3 regions of the Faecalibacterium sp. 3 genome follow, and region 1 is predicted to be linked to each of the others. Evidence: a T-box and tRNA genes for the amino acid it is inferred to sense, from the RefSeq annotation. Region 1 holds a T-box; the other regions hold tRNA genes.
The links. A T-box is a leader RNA that pairs with one kind of tRNA and senses whether it is charged. The one in region 1 lies ahead of tyrS (tyrosine--tRNA ligase), so its partner is inferred to be a tRNA-Tyr.

Region 1 (5,479 bases):
TTTACGTTGTTGAAGCCCGCTTTTCGGGCAGAACGGAGGTTCTTTATGTACGGAGTATCGAAGATCAACATTGAGACCAGCCTGATGATGATCAGTGTGCAGGACGTGGAGTTCAAGGGCAACAGTCTGGCACGGTATTTGCAGATTTTTGCGGATAACGGCGTGGTCGTAGATATGATCAGCCAGAGTGCACCCCATGGTACTACCATTGATTTCAGCTTTACCGCTTCCAGCAGTGATCTTCCGCTGGTGATGAAGGCCATTTCCGTTGCAAACCTGGACAAGGATGCCAAGGCTTCCCCGCTGATCAGCGTGGGCTACTCCAAGCTGAACCTGTTTGGAGAGGAAATGGTCGCCAGCTGCGGCGTGGCCGCCCGTGCCCTGAACGCGCTTGCAATGGCGGACATTGAGGTTCTGCTCATTACCACCAGCGATCTGGACATTTCCCTGCTGGTCCATGCAGAAAACGAGGATGCCGCTTATGAGGCTCTGAAGAAGGCTTATGAGCTGTAAGCTGTTTTCTTGATGCAGTAAACATGAAAAGGCGCAGATGAGTCAGCAAACTCACCTGCGCCTTTTGTTCTGTAAAAGAATCAGCCTGCACCGTTTTATCGGTATGCAGACTGATTCTTTCAGGATGTTTTCATTACAGGGTGACCTTATGATAGATCTTTTTGCCCTTTTTGATCACAATGCCCTTTGCCAGCTGTTCGGCAGTAAAGCTTACAGTAGGAGCTGCGGCTTTCTCACCGTCCACCAGCACACCGCCCTGCACCACCAGACGGCGTGCCTCGCCGTTGGATGCAGCCAGACCAGCCTTGACCATCAGGGTCAGGATACCGATGGAGCCATCGGTCAGGTCGGCCTCGGTCAGCTGAGTGGAAGGCATGTGCTCGGTATCCATGGCGTTGCCGCTGAACAGAGCGCGGGCTGCGTTCTGAGCCTTTTCGGCTTCTTCCTTGCCATGAACCATGCTGGTCAGCTCGTAAGCCAGAATTTCCTTGGCCTCGTTCAGGCGCTGATCCTTCCAGGTGCTCATTTCATCGATCTGCTCCAACGGCAGGAAGGTGAGCATCCGGATGCACTTCATCACGTCGGCGTCGCCCACATTGCGCCAGTACTGGTAGAACTCGAAGGGGCTGGTCTTATTGGGATCCAGCCAGACTGCATTGCCGGCGGTCTTGCCCATTTTCTTGCCCTGAGAATCGGTCAGCAGGGTGATCGTCATGGCATAAGCGTCTTTGCCCAGCTTACGACGGATCAGCTCTGTACCGCCCAGCATGTTGCTCCACTGGTCATCGCCGCCGAACTGCATGTTGCAGCCGTAGTGCTGGAACATATAGTAGAAGTCGTAGCTCTGCATGATCATGTAGTTGAACTCGAGGAAAGACAGGCCCTTTTCCATGCGCTGCTCATAGCACTTGGCGCGCAGCATGTTATTCACAGAGAAGCAGGCACCCACGTCACGCAGCAGCTCAACATAATTCAGGTTCAGCAGCCAGTCGGCATTGTTCAGCATCAGGGCCTTGCCATCGGAAAAATCGATGAATTTTTCCATCTGCCTTTTAAAGCAGGCCGCATTGTGAGCGATGTCTTCCTTGGTGAGCATCTTGCGCATGTCGGTACGGCCGGAAGGATCACCGATCATGGTAGTGCCGCCGCCGATCAGCGCAATGGGCTTGTTGCCTGCCATCTGCAGGCGCTTCATCAGGGTCAGGGCCATGAAATGGCCAGCGGTCAGGCTGTCGGCAGTGCAGTCAAAACCGATATAGAAGGTTGCTTTGCCGTTGTTGATCAGGTCGATGATCTCATCATCGGTGATCTGAGCCACCAGCCCGCGAGCCTTGAGTTCTTCGTACAGAGTCATAATCATTTCCTCCTGTTTGTATGGGCAGAGGGAAAATAAAACGCCCTCTGCCAAAAATAAATTTGGCAGAGGGCGAGAAAAATCGCGGTACCACCTCTGTTTGCCGTTCCCTCACAGAAACGACCTCACGAGTGCACACCCCAGAGTAGAGTGACACTCCTGCGTTTGTAACGCTCGCACGCGGCACAGCCTACTAGCCTTGTAAAGGCATTCGACCTGCAGCTCCGGGAGGTATTTCCCCTGCTGCTCTGCAGCCCCTTGCACCAACCGGGACTTCTCTGGGCAGAGCGCTTCAAGGTACTTGTTCCCTTCAACGCCATTAACAATAGCTACTTTATCACAATACCGGATACTTGTCAACCCCTGTCTCCAGCAGCAGCCGAAACAGGCTTACTGCGCTCCGAGACCCAGCATTTCCCGGGCATTTGCACGGGAAATGTCGGTCACATGGTCACCGGAGATCAAGCGGGCCAGCGCCTCCACACGGCCTTCCTCATCCAGCGGGTGAATTTCGGTATAGGTGCGGTCATTGGCCACATTTTTCTGGATCAGCAGATGGCAGTCGGCCAGTGCAGCGATCTGGGCTGTATGGGTGATGCACAAAATCTGGTGGCCCTGCGCACTCTGACGCAGAACTTCGCCGATGCGCCCAGCAGCCTTGCCGGAAACACCGCTGTCAATCTCATCATAAATCACCGTAGGCACAGCATCTTTATCTGCCATTGCGTTCTTGATGGCCAGCGTAATACGGCTCAGCTCGCCGCCAGACGCAATTTTTGCAAGGGGTTTGGGCGCCTCACCGGGATTTGTGGAAATGTAGAACTCAATGCTGTCCTGTCCATGGCTGGCCAACGGGCCGCGGGTGTGCCGCAATGTCATGCGTACACCCGGCATATTCAAAAAATCCAGCGTGCCGGAAATGCGTTTGTTCAGTGCTTCAAAAGCGTTCAGCCGCGTCTGGGTCAAGGCCTCTGCCTTTTCACGGGCCAGCGCATAAAGACGCCGCTTTTCTGCCTGCAGATGGTCGTGCCGTTCCTGAGAGGACTGGATGCGTTCCAGTTCCTCCCTTGCATTCTGTCCGAATTCGATCACATCTTCTACCGTATCACCATATTTACGCTTGAGCTTATAGATGAGATCCAGCCGCTGCTCGATCTCATCCAGTTCAGCGTCATTGGTATCGTAGGAGTCCAAACGGCCGATCAGGTCAGCAGCAACATCCTTTGCATTATAGTAAAGATCCAGCAGTTGGCTGGATGCAGCAGCAAGTGCATCGTCAAGCTGCGCTGCCGTATCGATTGCATGGGAGGCTTCGCCCAGCAGATCGACAGCACCGGACGATTCGTCATCGCCCGAAAGCAGAGCATAACTCTGTGCGATCTTATCCCGGATAGCCGATGCATTGGCCAGAATTTTTCTGCGGCTTTCCAAGGTCTGTTCCTCGCCAGCCGTCAGCCCGGCGTCTTCGATCTCCTGTACCTGATAGCTCAGCAGATCGATTTTTCTCTGCTTTTCGGCCTCGTCGGTGATCATGGCATCCAGTTCTCGCTTGATGCGCACAAGCTCCCTGTACAGTACATAGTATTCCTGAAATTCCGCGTCGTTCTGTGCATAATCATCCAGAATTCCCAGATGCCTTGCCGGGTTCAGAAGTCCCACGGAGTCATGCTGACCGTTAATGTTGATAAGTCCGCCGCACAGCTCCCGCAGGACGGACGCGGTCGCGGGCATGCCGTTGATGCGGCAGGTGCTCTTGCCCTCGGCGGTGATCTCACGGCTGAGCATCAGCGCATCCGAACGTTCGTACCCCGCCTTCTCCAGACTGTCCAGCACGGCATCCGGCACCTGTTCAAAGGCAGCACGGATGACGGCCTTGGATGCGCCCGTGCGCACAAGGTCTTTTGAAGTGCGGTTACCAAGAATGGCATTGATGGAATCGATCAGGATGGACTTGCCTGCACCGGTTTCACCTGTGAGGACATTCAGACCAGGCTTGAAATGCACTTCAGCCTTCTGGATAACTGCAACATTTTCAATTTGCAGGCTGCTTAGCATATACTCTCTCCCGCATTATTTTTGTACGATGTGCCGGATCAGCTCTGAGCAGATCGTTTTTGCGTCGCGCTCTGACCGCGCAACGATCAGGAACGTGTCATCGCCTGAAAGAGTGCCGACAACATTTTTCCACTGCAGTGCGTCAAAAACTTCGCAGGCCGCATTGGCCATGCCCGAGTAGCACTTTACCAGTACAACATGCCCGGCATAATCCACGCCCAGCACAGATTCATGAAAGATCGTTTCAAAACGGCCCTGTGCCTTGGGGTTAAAGCTTTCGTTCCGGCTGGAAACATAGCGGTATCCCTCGGCCGTCGCGGCTTTTACCAGACACAGCTCCCGGATATCGCGGGAAACTGTGGCCTGTGTTACCTCAAAGCCTTCTTTGGAAAGATAGTCCAGCAAAACTTCCTGCCGACTGATCGGGTACTCCCGTACAAGTCGAAGGATCGCCTGCTGACGTTCTCCTTTACTTCTTACATCATCTTTGCGGCTGCGCGCCATATCAAACTCGCCTCCCGTTTATCGTCTGCTGCGAAGCTTCTGATCGATTGCCTGAAACTGATCGGCTTTTCCGAAGGTGATCAGCTTTACCACCTGATCCGAAAGCCGGACTTCAGCTGTTGCGCCGGCTTTGAGTGGATAACCGGCTGCTCCATCACAGCTGATAAAAACCTCATCGTCTGCCACCTGCCCGACACAGATGTTCAATTTACGCTCCTGCGCAAAAACCATGGCCGGGCTCGCCAGACTGTGCGGACAGATCGGCGTTACGACGACGCCTTTTGTCTGTGAATCCAGAATGGGGCCGCCTGCTGCCAGTGAATACGCGGTGGAACCCGTAGGCGTGGCAACAATGACGCCATCCCCGCGGTAGTGCTCCACAAGGATATCATCGCAGTAGATGCTGAAATCAATCGCCTGCTGCAACCGGCCTTTTGTGACCACGACGTCATTCAGTGCATGTCCCTCCCAGCCATCATGGCCCAGAACATGCACATACAGCAGCATCCGGTGATCCAGACTGAACTCCCCTCTGGCAACAGCGGAGAGTTTGGTCTCCATTTCGTTGACCTCACAAGTTGCCAGAAAACCGCAGCGTCCCAAATTGATGCCAAGGATCGGCTTTGCATACCGGAGCGACAGGTTTGCCTCATGCAAAATTGTGCCATCACCGCCGATGGTCAGGATCACATCTGAGCGCTCAAGGCATTCCTCCTGCGGCAGATAGACCACACCCGCGGTACTGCATTCCGCACACAATTCTTTGCACATCAGAACAGCCGCACCATGCGTCAACAGGATCTGTGCCGCACGCAGCGCGATCTCATTGGCAGAAGTTTTGCCGGGGTTCGGCGAAATATAGATCGTCATACCGGAAGCTCCTTTTGCATTTGAATTTTTTGCGTATCCCTCAGCGGTCCAGCGTACTGTGGCTTGCAGCTACTACCTGTTCTACAGCACTGTCGTCCAGCACGGCAGGCTCTGTACTCTTCTGCACGAACATCAAATATTCAATATTGCCTTCCGGGCCCTTCACCGGGCTGAAATCCAGTC
Region 2 (5,479 bases), 2.1 Mb from region 1:
CGCCATCTTTGCCTCCATCGTGGTGGCCTTCCCGCTGATGTACCGCACCGCCCGCGGCGCCTTTGAAAGCTTTGACGAGACGCTGGCGTGGTCGGCCCAGACGCTGGGCCAGTCCAACAGCTGGATCTTCTGGCGGGTGCGGATGCCGTACTGCCGTCAGGGCATTCTGGCCGGAACTGTGCTGGCCTTTGCCCGGGCGCTGGGCGAGTACGGTGCCACCAGCATGATCGCAGGCTACACCCCCGGCAAGACCGCCACCATCGCTACCACGGTCTATCAGCTGTGGCGCACCAACGATGAGGCCGGTGCCATGCGCTGGGTGCTGGTGGATATCGCCATCTCTGCGGTGGTGCTGCTGGCCGTGAATCTTCTGGAGAAAAAACAGAAGGCGGGTGGCCGGAAATGAGTCTGGAAGTGAACATTACCAAAAAGCTGGAGGGCTTCACCCTTCGGGCCGAGTTTACCGCAGGCAGCACGGCCACCGCTCTGCTGGGGGCCTCCGGCTGCGGCAAAAGCATGACATTGCGCTGCATCGCGGGCATCGTAAAGCCGGATGCGGGCCGCATCGTGCTGGATGGCCGGGTGCTGTTTGACAGCGAACAGCACATCGACCTGCCGCCGCAGCAGCGGGGCGTGGGCCTTCTGTTCCAGAACTATGCGCTGTTCCCCAACATGACCGTGGAGCAGAACATCCTCTGCGGGCTGAAAGCGGAAAAAGACAAGGCCGTCCGCAGGGAACGCTGCGCGGAAATGCTGCGTGCCATGCGGCTGGAAGCACTGGCGAAGCGCTGCCCGGCCCAGCTTTCCGGCGGACAGCAGCAGCGCACGGCACTGGCCCGCATTCTGGTGGGCAGGCCCCGCATCCTGATGCTGGACGAGCCTTTCAGCGCGCTGGACAGCTACCTGCGGGAAGAGGTGGAGAGCGAAGTGGGCAGCCTGCTGGCGGGATTTGACGGAACGGCTCTGCTGGTGACCCACAACCGGGACGAGGCCTACCGCCTATGCCGGGAGATGGCAGTGATGGATGGCGGGCGGGTGCTGCGCACCGGCACCACCAAAGAGGTGTTTGCCGACCCGCAGAGCATTACCGCCGCACGGCTGACCGGCTGCAAAAATATTCTGCCCTGCACCCGCGTGGATGCGCATACGGTGCGGCTGACCGGCTGGGACGCCCCGCTGCGCCTTGCAGCCGAGGTGCCGGAACACTGCACTGCCGTGGGGATCCGCGCCCACGACCTTGCGCCCTGCGCACCGGGAGCGCAGAACGCGCTGCCGGTAAAGGCGATTTCCAGCAGTGAAAATCCGTTTGACTGGAATCTGATCTTCCTGGCACCCGACGGCACGACCCGCCTGTGGTGGAAGGTGAGCAAGGCAACGCTGGGGGCTGCTGCACCCGCCGCGCCGCAGTGTTTTGCCGCTGCGCCGGAAGGCATCATGCCGCTGGTATGAAAACTGCCCCTGCATGAATCGACAAAAAATAAGGCGAGATTTTGTGTAACTTTACAAAACATGAAAAAATGTGATGGCAAAGTTGTTGCAGCTTTCAGATTAAAAGAAATAACAGAAAACGCTATATTTTAGGCATCAAAGGCAAAGACGCTTCGCGAGAGATCGCAAGGCGTCTTTTTTTGTTACCCTGCAAGGCAAGGCGGCCTTGAGGGAGAGATGAAACAGGAAAAAGGGAATGCAACGTGATACGTTGAGGCTTTTTGGTGGGCGCGGGTGGATATCGCGAGCCGCACAAAATAAAAAGGAACCCGGGTCGCGGCTCCCAGCGGCTGCGTCGTGCCTTGGGCGGCACGCGCATCCTGCTGGCCGCAGCCCCAACAGCTCCTCCCTGCTTCTGCCGCTGGCAGCGGTCGTCGCTGTTGCACTGGGCTGTTTTTGCGCCGTCTTCAGCGACGTCGCCGCAGCTGTTCGAATCCACCCTTGAGGGTGAAACTTAAGATACCGGATAAAACAAAAAACCAGCGTATTTTCTACGCTGGTCTTTTTGGTGGGCGCGGGTGGATGTCGCAAGCCGCGCATCTAAAAAAGCCCCGCAGGGGCTTTTTTCCCCGCCGGACTGTTCGGCGGGTCGATGCTGTTCGAATCCACCCGCCCAGTGAGTCTGGCTTTGCTGCAAAACAAAAAACTCCAGCGTACTAAATACGCTAGAGCTTTTTTGGTGGGCGCGGGTGGATTCGAACCACCGAAGCTGAAAGCAGCAGATTTACAGTCTGTCCCCATTGGCCACTCGGGAACACGCCCATATTCATTTTTGTGCGTCCGTTCGCCGGACGACTTGCTTATTTTAGCATGGGAAATGGATTTTGTCAACTGTTTTTTACTTTTTTCTTCAAAGCTTTTTTGCACCCGTTGAAGGCGGGGTGCGGCAATGTGGATGGCTTTGTGCGAAAACGGCGGACATCCGTCTTTTTTGCTGCAAAAATATTTATTGGATAAGCGGCAGATCCGGCGGCTCCGGATTGCATTCTGCGCAATTCTATGTTATAATTTCGGACGAACTGAACAGAAAACAGCAGGTGCCTTCTGCCACTTTGCGCGGTGGGAAGGGTAAAAGGGAAGCGGGTGCAGATCCCGCACGATCTCGTCACTGTGATAAGGGAGTCCGCGTCAGGGTGCTGTGCGCACCGGCCACTGGAGCATTGCTCCGGGAAGGGGATGCCGGGCGGCGATCTTTCAGTCAGGAAACCTGCCTGCTGTTGGTACGGGGGCCTGAGCCCCAGATCACGAGGAATTGGTTGTACCAAAAAGCCCTGAAAAAATCAGAGGTCTTTTTGTCATGCCATCCGCAGGACAAAAGGGCCTCTTTTTTACCTCACTTTCCTGTACCCTTTGTTCGGTTCGGCCGCAATTTATCCACAGGAAAGGACAAGACAATGAGAAAGATCGAAACCAAAAAGCTGGCTGCAGCCGTTACGGCTCTGGCCCTGTGCGCCGGCGTGCTCACCGGCTGCGGCGGTGCTGCTTCCAGCACTGCATCCAGCACCGCTGCGTCTGCCGCTTCCAGCGAAGTGAGCAGCGAGGAGGCTGACGAAATGGCAGCAAAGAATGTGGCAGACCTGATCGATGCCATCTATGTGCAGGAGCGCAATGATGACACCGACGCTCAGTGCGAAGCCGCCAAGGCTGCATGGGATGCTTTGACCGACGCCCAGAAGGAACTGGTGGAAGGCGAGAACGCCGACCCCGACTACTTTGGCCGTGACACCGGCGATGCTTCCAAGGATGATGCCCGCAATCAGGACGACATCGGCGACAACGAGCTGCTGGTGGTCTCCTTCGGCACCTCCTTCAACGACAGCCGCGTGAAGGACATCAAGGGCATCGAGGATGCTCTGCAGGCCGCATACCCGGACTGGAGCGTGCGCCGCGCCTTCACCGCACAGATCATCATCAACCATGTGCAGGCCCGTGACGGCGAAAAGATCGATAATATGCAGCAGGCCATGGACCGCGCTGTGGCAAACGGCGTGAAGAACCTTGTCGTCCAGCCCACCCACCTGATGCACGGCGCTGAGTACGACGAAATGATGGAAATGATCGACACCTACCGCGACAAGTTTGAATCTGTCGCTGTGGCTGAGCCCCTGCTGGGTGAGGTCGGCTCCGATGCTACCATCATCAATCAGGATAAGGAAGACGTTGCCAAGGCTGTCACCGCTGCTGCCGTGAAGGAAGCCGGCTACGACAGTCTGGATGCCGCTGCTGCGGACAAGGTCGCCTTTGTCTTTATGGGCCACGGCACCTCTCACACCGCAAAGGTGAGCTACAGCCAGATGCAGACCACCATGCAGACTCTGGGCTATGACAATGTGTTCATTGGCACCGTTGAGGGTGAGCCGGAGGAAACTGCCTGCGAGAACGTCATCGAGGCTGTCAAGGCTGCAGGCTACACCAAGGTGATCCTGCGCCCGCTGATGGTGGTTGCCGGCGATCACGCCAACAACGACATGGCCGGTTCGGATGATGATTCCTGGCTGAGCATGTTCAACGCTTCCGATGCATTTGAGTCGGTTGACTGCCAGATCGCTGGTCTGGGTGAGATCGAGGATGTCCAGAAGCTGTATGTCGCCCACACCAAGGCGGCGATCGATTCTCTGAACGGTTGATCAAACGAACCCTCTCCGTTTCGCGGCCGCTTTGCGGCACCCGGTGGAGAGGGTTCATTTTTTATCGGAACAATGGTATAATAAAAGCTGATTTTCTATAATGTAGAGGTATTTCCTATGAAACGCGTTTTTTCCTGTGTTGTCGCTGCTTCTCTGGCGCTGAGCCTGCTGGCGGGCTGCGGCGCTTCTTCCACGGCATCTTCTGCGGCGTCCGGCGCTGCCAGCTCGGAGGCTGCTTCTTCCGTGGCTTCTTCTGCCGTTGAGACCGCCGCTCTTCCGGACGGTGTGTATACCGCCGACTTTGACACCGACAGCTCCATGTTCCATGCCAACGAAGCCTGCAACGGCAAGGGCACCCTGACCGTGGAGAATGGCCAGATGACCTTCCACGTCAGTCTGGCTTCCACCCACATCGTCAACCTGTATCTGGGCAAGGCTGCGGACGCCGCAGCCAACGCGTCCGACTGGCTGCAGCCCACCACCGACACCGTCACCTACTCCGATGGCACCTCGGAGGAGGTGTACGGCTTTGATATCCCGGTCACTGCTGTGGATACGGACTTTGACCTTGCCATTCTGGGCACCAAGGGCAAGTGGTACGACCATGTCGTCAGCGTGCGCAATGCGGTCCAACAGGCTGGTACCGCAGCTCCCGCCGACGGCACCTACACCTGCGATGTGACGCTGGAAGGCGGCTCTGGCCGTGCCACCGTGGAGAGCCCCGCTGCCCTGACCGTGGCAGATGGCAAAATGACCGCTACCATCGTGTGGAGCAGCCCCAACTACGACTATATGCTCGTGGACGGCGAGAAGTATCTGCCCACCAACACCGAGGGCAATTCCACCTTTGAGATCCCCGTTGCCGCGCTGGACACGGCACTGGACGTCACCGCCGACACCGTGGCCATGAGCACCCCCCACGAGATCGAGTACACACTGACCTTTGATTCCGCAAGTCTGAAGTGACTCCTCCAGTCACCTTCTTTGGCAAAAAGATAAACTTTACCGTACTGCCAAAGCCTCCCTCTATGAGGGAGGTGGCACGGCGTAAGCCGTAACGGAAGGAGTTACCTATGAAGATCACTCGAAACCAATTTCTGAAACTGATCCCCGCTGCGGCGCTGACGCTGACCGGCTGCGGCAGCAAGACTCAGCCTGCTAATACGGAAAGTCTTGTTTTCTCCCATCATTACCAACTGGACTATGCGCAGCAGTTCACAGCGGACTGCTATGAGGGCGGCTATACTATGCTGACCATTGCGGAGTCGGATACGCGGTTCCTTGTTGTGCCGGAAGATGCTGCGGAGGTGGACAGCCTGCCCGCTGACGTGACTGTGCTGCGCCAGCCGGTGGAGAATATTTAT
Region 3 (5,479 bases), 630 kb from region 1:
GATGCCGACGGGGGCCACATCACCCTCCAGCAGGGCGTTGGTGGCCTGCGTGGTACCATGGGCAATGAAGATGACATCCTCCGGCCGGATCTCGCACTGCTCCATGACCTTGTGCAGCACCTGTACGATGCCGGCAGCAACGCCCTCGGCGGCGGTATGGGTGGTGGGGACCTTTACGCTTCCAACGACCTCAAAGGTCTCGTTATCAATGGCAACGGCGTCGGTGAAGGTACCACCGACATCAATTCCGATACGGACTTTCATAAAGCAAAAACCTCCTGTTTTTCCTTCTTCTTTGCTGCTTTTCGAGCCCGGGCAGATCCAGGTATAAGAATGGGCGGTCCCAGCATCTCGCGAAGATGGAACAACAAACGCGCGGGATACTCGGACCGCCCATGCAGCGGGCTGCGTACAGCCCGCTGCAGACGGCTTGTGGGGGAGAAAACAACTCAGAAGTAGAGCATCGCGCCCAGAATGACGCCGACGATGGACACTGCCCACAGATACGGCAGCATCTTCTTGGTGCAGGTGTTCACGTCCACCTCGCAGAAGTTTGCGGTCCAGACGTTCTGGGTGTTGGTGGGGTCGCCGCCGCACTGGATGCGCTCAGCCGCCAGGAAGGCAGCCATGACAGCCAGCGGGTTCAGGGTGCCCAGGCCAATGATCAGCGCTGCGATGCCGGAGCCGAGGCCGAACATGTTCATGGGGCCGCGGTACAGCGCCAGAGGTGCCAGAATGGCGAAGAAGATGATGTAGGGCACGCGGCTGGTGGGAACAATGGCCAGCAGCAGCGGGTTCAGAACTTCCTTGACGCTTGCGTTGGTGACAGCCAGGAACAGGATGCCGATGCCGACCATCAGGATGACGGCGGGGCCTGCATCGGTGATGCCGTCGTAGCAGGTCTTGGTCATCTGGTTCATGGCCTTGCTGAAGCTCTGCGAGGTGAAGAGCAGGCACCAGATGATGCCAACGGTGAATGCAGGCGTGACAGGCACTTTCAGGAAGGCGACCAGCACGATGGGGATCAGCGGGGTAATCATGGCCAGACCGCCGCGCACGCCGGTGAGCTGCTTTGTGGGCTTTGTGTTGTCCACGGGAGCGGAGAATGCAAACTTGATGCCGTTGCGCTTGAACTCCACGATGACCATGATGAGGGTGGCGATAGCAGTCGCTGCCATCAGGTAGATCTCAAAGCCCTGAATGTCGGCGATGTCCAGCGAGAAGATGCTTGCAAAGCTCTTCCAGTTTGCAATGTTGCAGGCAAGGCCGGTGGTGAATGCCATCAGGAAGATGCAGGCTGCGCTTGCAGCGGGCACGCCGACAGAGATAAGGATGGGCAGCACGATGGAACCTACCATGATGATGGAGCCCAGACCGCTCAGGGTGGTGAACAGGACAGCGGTGGCCACAACCATGATCAGGGTGACTACCAGCGGACGGTCGCCGCCCAGCTCAGCGCTCTTTTTGATGATGTTCTCGGTGACGCCGGTCTTGTTCATCAGCTGACCCAGCCATGCACCAAAAATGGTTGCCATGATGGCGCTGCCCATACGGACGGTGCCGGCTTCAAACACGGTGGTCAGCCAGCCGATCTCTGCGCCGTCCGCGTTTTTGCCGAACATCGGTACACCGGCGATGATGCAGATGACGACAGCCATCAAAGGAAGCGCCAGCAGAGTAGGGATCTTCTTGGTCATCATCAATGCCGCGACGACCAGGAATGCCACAACGATCAGAATGCCTTGTAACATAGTTCTGCTCCTTTTTTTGCGGGGGCAAGCCCCCTTTATTCTCACCGTAAACCACGGCAAGTTTCATTTTCAGGCGTCCGTGCTGCACAGCAGGCTCTGACGCAGATCCGTTGCCATAAAGGCAGGCGTATGGACAGGATCCGGGTTCAGCACCACCGGACGCATCTCCGGGCTTTTCAGCTTCTGCACCACCCCGCGCATGAACGCCGGGCTTGCAGCCGCCGGGCCGGAGAGATACAGCTTCTCGATCACGAACAGCGAGCAGAGCATCCGCGCCACATTGCTCAGCCGTACCGTAAAGCAGCTCACCGGGCTTTGCGTGTTTTTCAGCGCTGCCGCCTGCTGAGCGGGCGGTGCAGCTTCAAAGTTCTGCGCCAGCTCCAGCAGAGAGCCGCCTTCGGGCAGCAGCAGACCGGTGATGTCTGCCTGTCCCTCGCTGCGCAGTGCCACCGGCTGTTCCTTCTGCACGATCTGCACCACGGCCCGGTCGCCAAGGTCGATGTGTGCATAGTTGGAACCTACCGACTTGCCGGCCTCTGCCAGTGCACGGCTCACGGTATAGACCCGGCTGTATTCCTCCACGATCGGCACTTTGAACTGGGTAAACAGCGCCTCCCGCAGAGAAATGGTCGCCGCGGTATAACCGGTGGAGTACATCACGCGGAACTCGCTGATCTCGGTGTCGTCCTGAAACAGCAGCCCGATGCTCTTCATCTTGCCTGCGTGGAGCTCCTCCATGGAAAAGCCCTGAAAGATCGCATCAGAGATCGAAGTCAGCAGCTCGTTTCCATCCCCGCCGTGGTCGGGCAGCACCGTGTGGAACACACACTGCAAAGCCATGTCGTAGAGATATAAAACCGCATGGCTGCGGCCGATATCCACCACAACGACCCTGCCGTAGTCCGGACAGATGGTCAGTCCGGCACGGCTGCGCCCTGCCGTTGCGGCACGCAGGCCGCTCTCCTGCACGACGCCCTCTGCCAGCAGTTCTCCCACCAGCGCCGTGATGGTGCTGGGAGAAAGGCCTGTCTGTTTTGCCAGTTCGATCCGGGAGAGCCCGCCCTCGGTGAGCAGTGCCCGCAAAATCAGGCGGCGGTTCTTCTCCTTTACTGTCCGCAGGCTGGATTTTTTCATGGCTGTGATTCCTTTCAGACCCCATTGTCTTCGCTTATTTCGGATTATGAAATAAGCACTGTCTACAGAATAACACGCTGTTTGGGATACATCAATACTTTTTTCGGATTCCGAAATAATTTAGCGTCCTGAACATTTTCAAGGTATGTTTTTTGTGCATTTTTCCTTCCGAAAAGTGTCGGAACGTGTTCCGTTCCTGTCACTAGCTCTGATACGCTCCGGGACGCCTTGATCCCGGGGCTTTTCGCTTACTTCCGTCCCCTGCAAGAAAATTTCCTCAAAAAACATTGACAAACCCTTGCCCCAGTGGTAATATATACAGGCAGTCTGTGAGACTGCGAATTGAATATGGGCGTGTTCCCGAGTGGCCAATGGGGACAGACTGTAAATCTGCTGCTTTCAGCTTCGGTGGTTCGAATCCACCCGCGCCCACCAAACAAGAAAAATCCGAACCTATTTCCGATTGGAGAAGGGTTCGGATTTTTCGTTTTCTTCGGGTTTGAGAATGAAGGCTCCCGTGGACGGCGTAAAACTCCGATACCTTGTCATAGACCGTAAGCCAATAACAAGATTTGGAGGGTATGATTATGAAGTACGATGAAAGAACCTGCAAATTCAACATGGACACCGGCTGCGTGGAACTGCTGCTCCGGGATGGGAGAATGATCTCCATTGACTGCACTGGGGTCGAGGATGAATTGGACGTGACCATGGCGCAGAGGACGGAACTGGACTACCTCATCTACAACGATCCGCTGGGCTATGCGGATTTGATTCTGAACGGTGACCCGGAGAAATATTTGAAGAATGTGGCTGGAAGCCATGGGCTAGAAGATTAAGGGCAAAAAAATAAGAGGTGTGCCCAACTGGACACACCTCGGTGAGACACATCTATATAAGGCAGGGCGTTCCCTTTACTGGGAGCGTCCTGCTGTTTTTATGCTGCAACAGGCAAGGCTTGTAGAGTTTCCTGCTCTTTCAGCCATTCCTCGTATTCACGCTGGCCTTCCTCGCTGTTGAAAAACTCAACCATGGAGGGATAAAAGCAACGCGCAAGGGTCTTGATTGCTTCATCCGGGTAGCCGGATTTGTTCGACTTCTTCTTTTTGCTCAAATGGTATCCTCCGAAACTCAAAGTTCCATATCCTGCCCACGCTTGCGGTTTTTCTGCGGCACATTCATGGTGTGCTCCTGCTTGGGGGCAAGAATCTTTTCCAGAAAGCCACGCACCAGTTCGGGCGCACGGTGGAGAGCATCCAGATAGGGTTTCACGTCGTACCACAGGTCGTGGTACTTGTTGCTCCAACGAACGGCCTCTTTCTTGGCGGTGGAAAGTTCTTCTTTCAGGCGGCGGTTCTCCACATCCATCATATAGCCGTGGTCGGCTTGCTTTTTCAGCTTGGAAAACTCTTCTTCGGTCAGCGAATAGTTGCCGAGAAAGGTGCGCTTACCAATATAATCCAGATCGCGCGCATGAATGAGGGCTTCTTTTGTGAGCGTGACCTTTTTCTGCACAGCGGCAAGTTCCTTTTCGGTCTTGGAGAGGGTTTTGTTGGTTTGGGTGAGGTGCTGCTCTTTCTGGTCAATCTGGGCGGTCAGGCTGTCCAGCCGTTCCTGCTCCCGTTGAACTTTGAACTGGGTGACGGTCAGGTGTTCTTCGGTGCTGCCGCGCTCGCCGCGCTCTACATCGGTGTACCCGGCATTGTGCATATAGGTGAAGAAATCGTCTTGCAGGATGCTGTACGACTTCTTCAGGACTGGTTTGCCGTTCTTTTGCAGGACGGGCTCTCCAGCATCGTCCAGCAGGGGCTTGGATGCCCACTTCTTGCTCCGGCTGACCTGCATGACAGTCTCCTTTACGGTACCGACCAGTGCCTTGTCCTTGCAGCGTTTCGACCACAGGATCTGCTTTTCGACCACAGGTACATAGACCACATGGAGGTGGTAGTGGTAAACTTCGCGGCCTAGTGCTTCGGTCATGGCACGGTTGATCTCATCGGCGTGCATGACTGCCGAGAGGATATACTGCTCACCACCCACGATCTGAACGGCTGCTTTGTAGGCATCCTCATAGAACTGCTTGGCGAACTCGTAGCCACCGTGATTGTCAAAATAGGCCGAGTTGACATCAAAGACAAGCTCGCAGTAATGGGTGGCATCCGGCTTCAAGCCGCGCGTGGAGATGGTTCCATCGGCTTCCAACTGGGCGAACAGGTCGGTGTAGCTGGCAGTTGGCTTCTTGAGGTGGACGTTCCATGCAGCGCGCTGGGGGATGATATCGGGGTTCCGATAGCTGTCCTTTTCGCGCTCGTTGTGCTGCTGGGTGTTGCCAACGGCCTTGTCCGAAACGGCGAGGTTTCGGACACTGGTGCGGTCAATGCCATCATTTCTTGCCAAAGGGCATCCCTCCTTTCAAGGTTCATCGAGAGGTGACGGGGAACGAAGATGCACTTCTTCGGAAGTGTAATAACCCACTATGACACTTTCATCCCTATGGGCTGCAAAGTGTAGTGGGCTCTTCGAGGACTCTCCGAGGGAGAACGTCTCCTGCGGGAGAGCTCCGATCAAGTTCGCACAATGCGAACTTGATTGCT

Region 2: it encodes a tRNA-Tyr, which carries the amino acid that the T-box ahead of tyrS (tyrosine--tRNA ligase) is inferred to sense. The anticodon was not compared.
Region 3: it encodes a tRNA-Tyr, which carries the amino acid that the T-box ahead of tyrS (tyrosine--tRNA ligase) is inferred to sense. The anticodon was not compared.

The regions. Positions count from the first base shown of each region.
Region 1 covers NZ_JBLWFN010000001.1:2,169,777-2,175,255, forward strand. Annotated here, with positions in the region: gene ACNSPV_RS10315 (ACT domain-containing protein) at 46-513, shown strand; gene tyrS (tyrosine--tRNA ligase) at 647-1,867, opposite strand; T-box leader at 1,933-2,190, opposite strand; gene recN (DNA repair protein RecN) at 2,258-3,922, opposite strand; gene ACNSPV_RS10330 (arginine repressor) at 3,938-4,426, opposite strand; gene ACNSPV_RS10335 (NAD(+)/NADH kinase) at 4,445-5,296, opposite strand; gene ACNSPV_RS10340 (TlyA family RNA methyltransferase) at 5,337-5,479, opposite strand, start outside.
Region 2 covers NZ_JBLWFN010000001.1:102,342-107,820, reverse strand. Annotated here, with positions in the region: gene modB (molybdate ABC transporter permease subunit) at 1-406, shown strand, start outside; gene ACNSPV_RS00485 (sulfate/molybdate ABC transporter ATP-binding protein) at 403-1,449, shown strand; tRNA gene ACNSPV_RS00480 (tRNA-Tyr) at 2,166-2,250, opposite strand; cobalamin riboswitch at 2,507-2,718, shown strand; gene ACNSPV_RS00475 (sirohydrochlorin cobaltochelatase) at 2,883-4,115, shown strand; gene ACNSPV_RS00470 (iron transporter) at 4,233-5,081, shown strand; gene ACNSPV_RS00465 (ABC transporter substrate-binding protein) at 5,189-5,479, shown strand, end outside.
Region 3 covers NZ_JBLWFN010000001.1:1,535,718-1,541,196, reverse strand. Annotated here, with positions in the region: gene ACNSPV_RS07235 (hydantoinase/oxoprolinase family protein) at 1-264, opposite strand, end outside; gene ACNSPV_RS07230 (C4-dicarboxylate ABC transporter) at 450-1,751, opposite strand; gene ACNSPV_RS07225 (winged helix-turn-helix domain-containing protein) at 1,821-2,885, opposite strand; tRNA gene ACNSPV_RS07220 (tRNA-Tyr) at 3,236-3,320, shown strand; gene ACNSPV_RS07215 (DUF6061 family protein) at 3,473-3,724, shown strand; gene ACNSPV_RS07210 (hypothetical protein) at 3,823-3,999, opposite strand; gene ACNSPV_RS07205 (plasmid recombination protein) at 4,017-5,282, opposite strand.